Regions from separate parts of the Agrobacterium sp. 22-214-1 genome, predicted to be linked through region 2. Evidence: riboswitches for the same ligand, from Rfam matches in the RefSeq annotation. Region 2 holds a riboswitch; each other region holds the start of a gene.

What was found. A riboswitch is a leader RNA that binds a small molecule or an ion and turns the genes downstream of it on or off. The one in region 2 is predicted to bind cobalamin.
Region 1: it holds a riboswitch for cobalamin, as region 2 does, so the genes downstream of both, ACQZ5G_RS12665 (ABC transporter substrate-binding protein) here and nrdH (glutaredoxin-like protein NrdH) in region 2, are expected to answer to the same signal.
Region 3: it holds a riboswitch for cobalamin, as region 2 does, so the genes downstream of both, ACQZ5G_RS19110 (DUF1636 family protein) here and nrdH (glutaredoxin-like protein NrdH) in region 2, are expected to answer to the same signal.
Region 4: it holds a riboswitch for cobalamin, as region 2 does, so the genes downstream of both, metE (5-methyltetrahydropteroyltriglutamate--homocysteine S-methyltransferase) here and nrdH (glutaredoxin-like protein NrdH) in region 2, are expected to answer to the same signal.

The regions. Positions count from the first base shown of each region.
Region 1 is NZ_JBNWCK010000002.1:623,620-625,813, reverse strand. Features, by position in the region: gene ACQZ5G_RS12665 (ABC transporter substrate-binding protein) at 1-902, opposite strand, end outside; cobalamin riboswitch at 1,061-1,295, opposite strand; gene ACQZ5G_RS12660 (GNAT family N-acetyltransferase) at 1,335-2,194, opposite strand, start outside.
Region 2 is NZ_JBNWCK010000001.1:1,939,260-1,941,453, forward strand. Features, by position in the region: gene nrdE (class 1b ribonucleoside-diphosphate reductase subunit alpha) at 1-558, opposite strand, end outside; gene nrdI (class Ib ribonucleoside-diphosphate reductase assembly flavoprotein NrdI) at 546-944, opposite strand; gene nrdH (glutaredoxin-like protein NrdH) at 957-1,178, opposite strand; cobalamin riboswitch at 1,490-1,713, opposite strand; gene ACQZ5G_RS09745 (nucleoside triphosphate hydrolase) at 1,847-2,194, opposite strand, start outside.
Region 3 is NZ_JBNWCK010000005.1:292,109-294,302, forward strand. Features, by position in the region: gene cobW (cobalamin biosynthesis protein CobW) at 1-548, opposite strand, end outside; gene ACQZ5G_RS19110 (DUF1636 family protein) at 545-970, opposite strand; cobalamin riboswitch at 1,092-1,306, opposite strand; gene cobO (cob(I)yrinic acid a,c-diamide adenosyltransferase) at 1,441-2,058, shown strand; gene ACQZ5G_RS19120 (cobyric acid synthase) at 2,060-2,194, shown strand, end outside.
Region 4 is NZ_JBNWCK010000002.1:258,187-260,380, forward strand. Features, by position in the region: gene ACQZ5G_RS10985 (ATP-binding cassette domain-containing protein) at 1-731, shown strand, start outside; cobalamin riboswitch at 793-1,004, shown strand; gene metE (5-methyltetrahydropteroyltriglutamate--homocysteine S-methyltransferase) at 1,105-2,194, shown strand, end outside.

The DNA.
Region 1 (2,194 bases), on a different contig from region 2:
CTGGCCACGGGATCGGTGGCGAGGAACTTCAGCTTGACGGCGACATCGTCTGCCGGGAAACGGCGGCGATCCATTTTGCCGGCGACGATGATGGAGGGATTTGCCTTGGCGATGGTTTCCCAGCCGACGGTCGGCCACTCTTCATCGCTTTCGATGACGTTCTTCAACCCCAGCGCGGACATGATGTAGCCGGGCGCGCCATTGCGGCCGGCCACATAGGGATCGATATCCAGCTCGGCGCTGGAGAACCAGAAGACGGCCGAAAGCTTACCGTTGGCCGAGGCGATCTTGGCGCGGGCGGCTTCTTCACGCTTCTTCAGGTCGGCAACGACCTCTTCACCGCGATCCTGCACGTTGAAGATCTTGGCGAGATCGCGGATTTCCTGGTAGATCAGATCCATGGTGAAGACGGTGTTGCGCACGCCGTCACCGCCGCCGGAATTGTCCTTGCCCATGCAATCGGCGGGCGAGGTATAAACGGGAACGCCAAGCTCGGCGAATTGCGCCGGTGTTCCGACAACGCCTTCCGGGCCGATCTGCCACTGGAACTGCGTCGTCACGAGGTCCGGCTTCTTGCCGATGACCGCCTCGAAGCTCGGATCATTGTCAGCCAGACGCTCGACCCTGGCATTGGCCTCCTCGTACCCCTTCAGAACCGGACCGATCCACAGCGCCGTGCCGACCACCTTGTCGGCGAGGCCGAGGAGGTAAAGAACCTCGGTCGTGCTCTGGCCGACGGACACGGTGTGGGCGGGCGCCTGCCTGAAGGTGATCTCCTGACCGCAGCTGTTGATCGTCAGGGGATAGGTGGTTTCGGCAGCATTGGCGCCGGCGACAGGCAAAGCCGCAAGCGCAGCGGCCAGAAAACCGGCATGGACCGGCAGGCGTCTAGAATGAAACATATGTTCTCCAGTCGAAAGTAAATCTTATTCCAGAGCAGCAGGCGTCAGAACGCGCAGCAACAGCGGGACGTCTTGTACGGAGAACGGCAATAGGACGCAAACGAAATGTTATGAAATAACATTACAACCTCCTCCTCCGGGCTTCCCCGCCCGTAACGATGGTTTATATTTCGACGGCAGGTCTCCTGGCTCACGGATTTGCGTCACTCATCTGCCTTCCCGCATTCCGGAGAATACAGTGGCATGACGCCTTGGAGCGTCACGGGGATGAACGACAATCCGCTTACAGTTGCGGGGGCAGCCACGGCATTGGGCGAAAAAGATCGCCCGCACCATGTTCCCTATTAATCCCTTCGCCTTTCGGCTGCAGGAACCGTCGCTTTCTCACATAAGGGGCATGAGGCGGGGCGTCAATTGCGATAGTGCCGCACCTCAGCACAAAGACGGGCCCGCCAGGGCGAAAATCTTTGCGGAACCGGAGCCTGCCGGTTGCGGTACGCCTTTCGACATGGTGGTGAGCGTTTCGATCACCACCAGCCCGGATTGTGCCAGGAACTCGGTCAGAAGACCGCTATCCCGCACGGCATCGAGACGGACAAGCTGATCGTCGAGATCAGAAAAATGTCGCCTCACCAGCGCAATCGCATCCGCCTCGTCACCGGCGACGACCGGGCCGACAATATGGCCCCGCCCCGCAGCACGCCGCAATGCAAAGGCGGCAAGACGATCGGCCTCGAACAGGCCGTAACCCGTATTTTCCCGGAGAAGGCGTTGCAGGACACCCCGGCGCGAAACACCGAAAGCCGCCCGATCCAGATCCGCCACGGCGGACAAATGATCCTCGGACAGCGGCTCGATTCTCTGTTTTCTTCCAAGCGTCGGCATCTCGGCAGGGCAGCGCGCCTTGCCGCGCAGGAGATGTACTTTTTCCGTATCTCCGACAAAACCCAGCCGTGCGAAAAGCCGTCGCGAGGCTTCCGTGGCGTTCAACCGCAGGGCCGCGTCAGGGTAGCCCGCAATGAGTTGGCCCACCAGCCATGGTGCAACACCCTGCCCCTGCAAACGGGGGGAAACGATGACCATGCCGACCGTCGCGAAAGCCTCATCATAAGGAAACAGCATTGCCGTTGCGACAACGCGATCGATTTCGTCAAGCGCGGCAAGGCCGACGCCGCACTGCCGCAGGAAACACCATTCGTTCGCGTGATATCGCCATCCGACAGCCATGGACAAAGCATGCAGATGATCGGCCTCCACATCGGCGATATCCACTGTCCGCAACTCGAAACTAT
Region 2 (2,194 bases):
ACGGCTCTTCTTGCCGGCGTTGAGGAATGTCGGCGTTGCCGGCTGGAAGCGGCCTGAAATGATTTCATCGACCAGATCGCGGGCAAGCTGCTCATCGCCACGCGCAAGGGCCAGCGCCACCATGCAGACGCGATCCTCGTAACGCTCCAGATAACGTTTTCCGTCGAAGGTCTTCAGCGTGTAGGAGGTGTAATATTTGAAGGCGCCGAGAAAGGTCGGGAAGCGGAATTTCCGGGCATAGGCTTCGTCATAGAGATCGCGGACGAAATTGAAGGAATACTGATCCAGTACCTCCTGCTCGTAATATCCCTCCGTCACCAGATAATCGAGCTTTTCCCTGAGGTTATGGAAAAAGACGGTATTCTGGTTGACGTGCTGGAGGAAATATTGCCGGGCAGCCAGGCGATCCTTGTCTAGCTGGATCTTTCCGTTCTCATCGTAAAGGTTCAGCATCGCGTTCAGCGCGTGGTAGTCCAGAGCCGCATCGAGCGGTTTCTGGGTTACGGCTGCCGGCTGTTTGACGTCCTTGCGAATGGCGCTCGAGGTCAGCGTGTCCAAAATCGTTCCAATCCATGTTTGACGTTGGCGACATCTTCCTCCGTGCCGAGAAGCTCGAAGCGATAGAGAAACGGCACTGCGCATTTGCGCGAGACGATATCTCCGGCGGATGCGAAAGCTGCGCCAAAATTCGTGTTTCCCGCCGCGATGACGCCGCGAATGAGATTTCGGTTGGAGGGCTCGTTCAAAAACCGGATGACCGGTTTCGGGACGGCGCCTTTGGTGCCACCACCCCCATAGGTGGGGGTGACCAGCACATAGGGCTCGGACACATGGGGAACATCTTCCTCAACGCCAAGCGGCAGGCGAAACAGACGCCGTCCCAGTTTCAGAAGGAAACGATGGGTGTTTTCAGAGCGGCTGGAATAATAGACGATCAGGCCCATCGCCCCGCCGCCTCAACTGATCGAGCCGATCATATCCGGCCGGAAACCCGCCCAATGGCGCTCACCGGCAACAACGACGGGCACCTGCATGTAGCCGAGGCCCCGGACATGATCGAGCGCATCCGCATCTTCGGAAATATCGACAATCTCATAGGGGACGCCGATGCGGTCGAGGGCGCGATAGGTGGCGGTGCATTGGACGCAGGCGGGCTTGCTGTAAACGGTGATGGTCATAATTTCCTCTCTCGAAGCCGGTTTCGGACACGGCTCAACATTGCCGATTGCAATCGCAATCGGACGGCGATGGTTCTGTCATTCAGGTGAGGCGCAGGGCCTTGGAAGGCTTCTCGCATTCAGGACGGAAACCGGGTCTGGTTTTCCTGGTGATGCTGCAAGCCGCGTAAAATCATTCCCTACGCCGACGAGCGCAGCAACTCAAACAAATGCACTGGCATGACTTCACCCCGAAGCTTGTTCTGGAGGGGGCAGAAAAGGGCGCACGCAAATCATTTGCGTCATACACCTTCCTCCGGACACCCCGCCCGTGGACGTTTGCGCTCAAGGCAGGTCTCCTGACTTGCGGGTCACAACATCTATTCCGGCCTTCCCGAAGCTTTCGGCTCCAGTGACCCAAATCGGAACGATGCTCACCGCTTACAGTTGCGGGGGCAGTTTCGGCCTTGCTCCGCCATAAAGGCGTTACGCACCGAATTCCCGTCTTAGCTCCCAATCCTTGCGAATCGGAAGAACCTCGAACACCACATATAGTATATGAGGAAATTTTCGCGTCAATAAATAGACACACAAAAGCCCCACCCTGTGGATCAAAAAGATTCAACACATGGTCAACAAAGGCTTAACGGCACATGCGTGCCGCCGCTCAAACAGAGAAAAGCGTTAATCTATTCCCAGATATCGATGTGAATATCGGCGGGACGGGCGTTTTCGATCACCCTTTTTCCGTTCGGAAGATCGTTTTCGAAAAGTTTGGCGTGGATATCAGCCTCGTCGAGACCGTAGCCCTGCCACCTTTTCCGCAGCCTCTCCTCCAGCACCTCGACGGACGGCCCGACAAAAATGGTGAGGTCGAAGCTTTTGGAAAGAGTTGTCCACGGCGCCTCGTCCAGCAGCAGATAATTGCCTTCAGCGAGGATAAAGCGTGTTTCCGGCGCAATCGCCCGGGCAGACGCTATGGCGATTTCACGGGAGCGGTCGAAAACCGGAACAAGCACCTCCTGCCCGCCCTTGCG
Region 3 (2,194 bases), on a different contig from region 2:
ACGACAAGATCGGCGCAGGCAACCTGATCCTCGAAAACCTCTTCGACCGGGTCATCGTGATCGAGCGCCTCGTCATTGGCCCGCTGGGCGGCGAGTGCTTCCATGTCGTGCGCCACCTGCCCTTCGGCAAGGGCGGCGCCATCCACCACGGCCACGACGGCATCCACCGTCACGCGGCTCTTGATCGCCGGCCACTGGAAGGCCTGCACCAGCGGCTTCGGCAGGGCGAGGCCGGAGGTTTCGATGAGGATATGCTCCACCTTCGGCTGGCGGCTCAGAATCTGTTCGATGGCGGGCTGGAAATCATCCGCCACCGTGCAGCAGATGCAGCCATTGGCCAGTTCGACAATGTTTTCTTCCGGGCAGCTTTCAATACCGCAACCTTTGAGAATCTCGCCATCGATGCCGATATCGCCGAATTCGTTGACGATGATCGCCAGCCGCTTGCCGTCCAGTTGTTCGAGAAGGCCGCGCAGCAGCGTGGTTTTGCCAGCCCCCAGAAAGCCGGTGACGATGGTGCAGGGAACGCGGTCCAGAAGGGTGCTCATGATCTCTCCTCGGTAAAATCGAATGGGGGAATGCGCGCCACCATGCCGCGCTTTAAGGGTTCGGGGCGACCGCGCCAGGGCATCAGGCCGTCGGGGGCGGCAGCCAGCAGCCGTGCGCCGGTCAGCAAATCTTCCGCATCACCGGTCGTCAGCCCGCCGAAAACATAGGACCAGCCATTGGCGCTGCGCAGCACGGCGCTAAGCCCGCGCTTGCAATTGGCGAGGCAGTTGACGGAACGAACGGTGACACCCGTTTCCTCCGCCTTTGCGACGACGGCATCGGCGAGGCGTGAGCCGGGGCGCGGTTCGGCATTGGGGTCGGCTTCATCGCGACAGCTTCTGCAAACGAAGACGGTCACGCCGGACGCCGTTTCGTCCTGCGTGTTTCCGCCTGTACATGAAGATGTCGCTGAAATATCCAAACCGTATCGTTTCCCGCGCCTTGCAAAAAAATCTCGGGGGTGCGGATGTCGAATACGGTATGCGGACAGGCGCAAACCGGATGTTCGATCTAACCGACTGACCGGAGCACCCCGCCCGGCAGACGTTTTTCCTGAAACGGCAGGTCTCCTGGCTCGCGGCTTTACACCCTGACACCGCCTTCCCGAACCCGTTGAGGTGTCCAGTGGCTTTACGGTGCGGGCTTACCGCTTACAGTTGCGGGGGCAGCCACGGAATGACCCGGTAATCGGGCTGGAACCGTGTTCCCTCTTAGCTTTTCCCGTTGCCGGGAAAAGACCGTCAGTCCGTTACCCTTAGGCTGAACGGGCGTGAGGGTCAATGCCGCGGCCCTGTGGCCCGCACATTGCCGGGTGCGGCAAATTGGGTATAGTCGCCGCTCCGAATGGCTGGGGCACCGGGTCCCGCGCCGCTGGATAAAAAGGAAAACGCGATGACACGCGACATCAGCGACAGCGAAGCCGAACGTCACCGGCAGAAAATGGTCAACCGCAAGACGGTGCAGGACGCCGAGGTTGCGGAAAAGACCATCGAAAAAGGTCTGCTGATGATCAATACCGGTCCCGGCAAGGGCAAATCCACCGCCGCTTTCGGCCTTGCTCTGCGCATGCTCGGCACCGGGCGGCGGGTCGGCGTCGTTCAATTCATCAAGGGCGCATGGTCGACGGGAGAACAGCAGGCGCTGACTTTGTTCGGCGACAGGGTCGTGTGGCGCACCATGGGCGAGGGGTTCACCTGGGACACGCAGGATTTGAAACGCGACGTCGCGGCGGCGGCAAAGGCCTGGGAGGAAGCCAGGGTCCTGATGGCCGACGAGACCATCGGCCTGCTGATCCTCGATGAGCTGAACATCGCGCTCCGTTACGATTACCTGCCGCTGGAAGAGGTGGTCGAGACGCTTTCCAGCCGCAGGCCCGATCTGCATGTCATCGTCACCGGCCGCAACGCCAAGCAACCGCTCATCGACGCGGCCGATATGGTGACGGAAATGACCCTCGTGAAACATCACTTCAAGGCGGGCGTGAAGGCGCAGGCGGGGATAGAATTCTGACATGGCTGCACGCGTGCTGATGTTTCAGGGAACCGGCTCGGATGTCGGCAAATCGCTGATGGTGGCCGGCCTTGCCCGTGCCTTCGCCAAGCGCGGCCTGTCCGTCACGCCGTTCAAACCGCAGAACATGTCGAAC
Region 4 (2,194 bases), on a different contig from region 2:
TCGGCGGTATCCATGCGGTGGAAAACGCCTCTGTCGATCTTTTCCCCGGTGAGGTGGTCGCCCTTCTCGGCCACAACGGCGCGGGCAAATCGACCCTTATCAAAATCCTCTCCGGCGCCTATCGGCGCGATGGCGGCGATATTCTCATCAATGGCGAGGACGCCGATATCCGCAATCCACGCGATGCCAAGAAATACGGCATCGAAACCATCTACCAGACACTGGCCGTGGCCGATAATGTCGATGCGGCGGCCAATCTTTATCTCGGCCGCGAGCTGAAGACGAAATGGGGCACGCTTGACGATGTCGCCATGGAAGCCTCGGCCCGCGAGGTCATGGGGCGTCTCAACCCCAATTTCCGGCGGTTCAAGGAGCCGGTGAAGGCGTTGTCCGGCGGCCAGCGGCAATCCGTCGCCATCGCCCGCGCCATTCTGTTCGATGCCCGCATCCTCATCATGGACGAGCCGACGGCCGCACTCGGGCCGCAGGAAACGGCGCAGGTGGGCGATCTCGTCAAGGAGCTGAAACGGCAGGGCATCGGCATCTTCCTCATCAGTCACGATATTCACGATGTCTTCGATCTGGCCGACCGGGTCTTCGTGATGAAGAACGGCAAGGTGGTGGGCCATGCCCGCACGCAGGATGTCACCAAGGACGAGGTGCTTGGCATGATCATTCTGGGCAAAGTGCCGCCCGGTGCGGTGCCGGGGCCGGGTGCGGTCGCTCTCTGAATTTAGTGAAATAAAGATATAAAGATTTCTTTATGTCTATTGACATCGTGACGCCCGTGGTGAGAAATGCGGGTGTCATGGTTCTCCGGGCTCGTTTGTTCGATCCCGGAGCTAAGAGGGAATCCGGTGCGCCGACGATCGGCAAGACCGGAGCTGCCCCCGCAACTGTAAGCGGCGAGCCTTTGTCCAACACGTCACTGGGGTAACCCCCGGGAAGACGGACAAAGGCGACGACCCGTAAGCCAGGAGACCTGCCAGGACAAAATAACGTCCACGGGCGGGGTGTCCCGGTGGTTGCTGCAATGGTCCGGCACAGGCCGGGCCTGCACGCGTCCGCTTTACCCATGCCCCCACAACCAAATGGGGTATGACAATGCCAGACAAGACCATTCCAGTCGCATCGCTCGGTTTTCCGAGGATCGGACGCCATCGTGAACTGAAGTTCGCGCTTGAAGGCTTCTGGTCCAGCAAGATTTCCGAGACGGAACTGCTCGAAACCGCCGCCCGGCTGCGTGCCGAAAACTGGGCGCTCCAGCTTGAGAAGGGGATTGCCCATATCCCGTCCAACGATTTCTCCCTTTACGATCACGTTCTCGATACCGCCGTGATGGTGGGCGCCATTCCATCCCTCTATGGATGGGCGGGTGGAGATGTTGCCCTCTCCACCTATTTCGCCATGGCGCGCGGCAGCCAGAGCGAAGCGCATGCAGGCTGCGGCCATGGGCATGAAGGACACTCGCATCATGGTCAGGGCGTTCCGGCGCTGGAAATGACCAAATGGTTCGACACCAACTATCACTACATGGTGCCGGAGGTTTCAGAGGATCAGCATTTCGTGCTCACCTCGCAAAAGCCGGTCGACCACTTCCTTGAGGCGAAGGCGCTCGGCATCCATACGCGTCCGGTCATTCTCGGCCCGGTCACGTTCCTGAAGCTTGCCAAGGCGCGCGAGGCAGCCTTCAAGCCTCTCGATCTGCTGGCAAGGTTGCTGCCCGTCTATGAAGAGCTGCTGCGATGCCTGCGCGCGGCCGGTGCGGACTGGGTGCAGATCGACGAGCCGGTCGCCGTGCTCGATCTTTCCGAGGGGGAGCGGCACGCGCTGGCTATAGCCTATCGGGCTTTGTCGAAGGCCGCGCCGGATTTGAAAATCCTGCTCGCCACCTATTTCGGTGGGCTTGAGGACAATCTCGAAGCCGTCGCAGCGCTTCCGGTCGCGGGCCTTCATGTCGATCTGGTGCGAGCACCCGATGCGCTGGAGACGGTGTTGAAGGCGTTGCCGGAAAATCGCGTCCTGTCGCTGGGTGTCATCGACGGCCGCAACATCTGGCGCGCTGATCTCGCTGCAATCATTACCCGATTGGAACCGGTGATCGCGGCACGCGGTGCGGCGGCGTTTCAGATCGCGCCGTCCTGCTCGCTGCTGCATGTCCCGGTCGATCTCGAACTGGAAACCGGCCTCGATG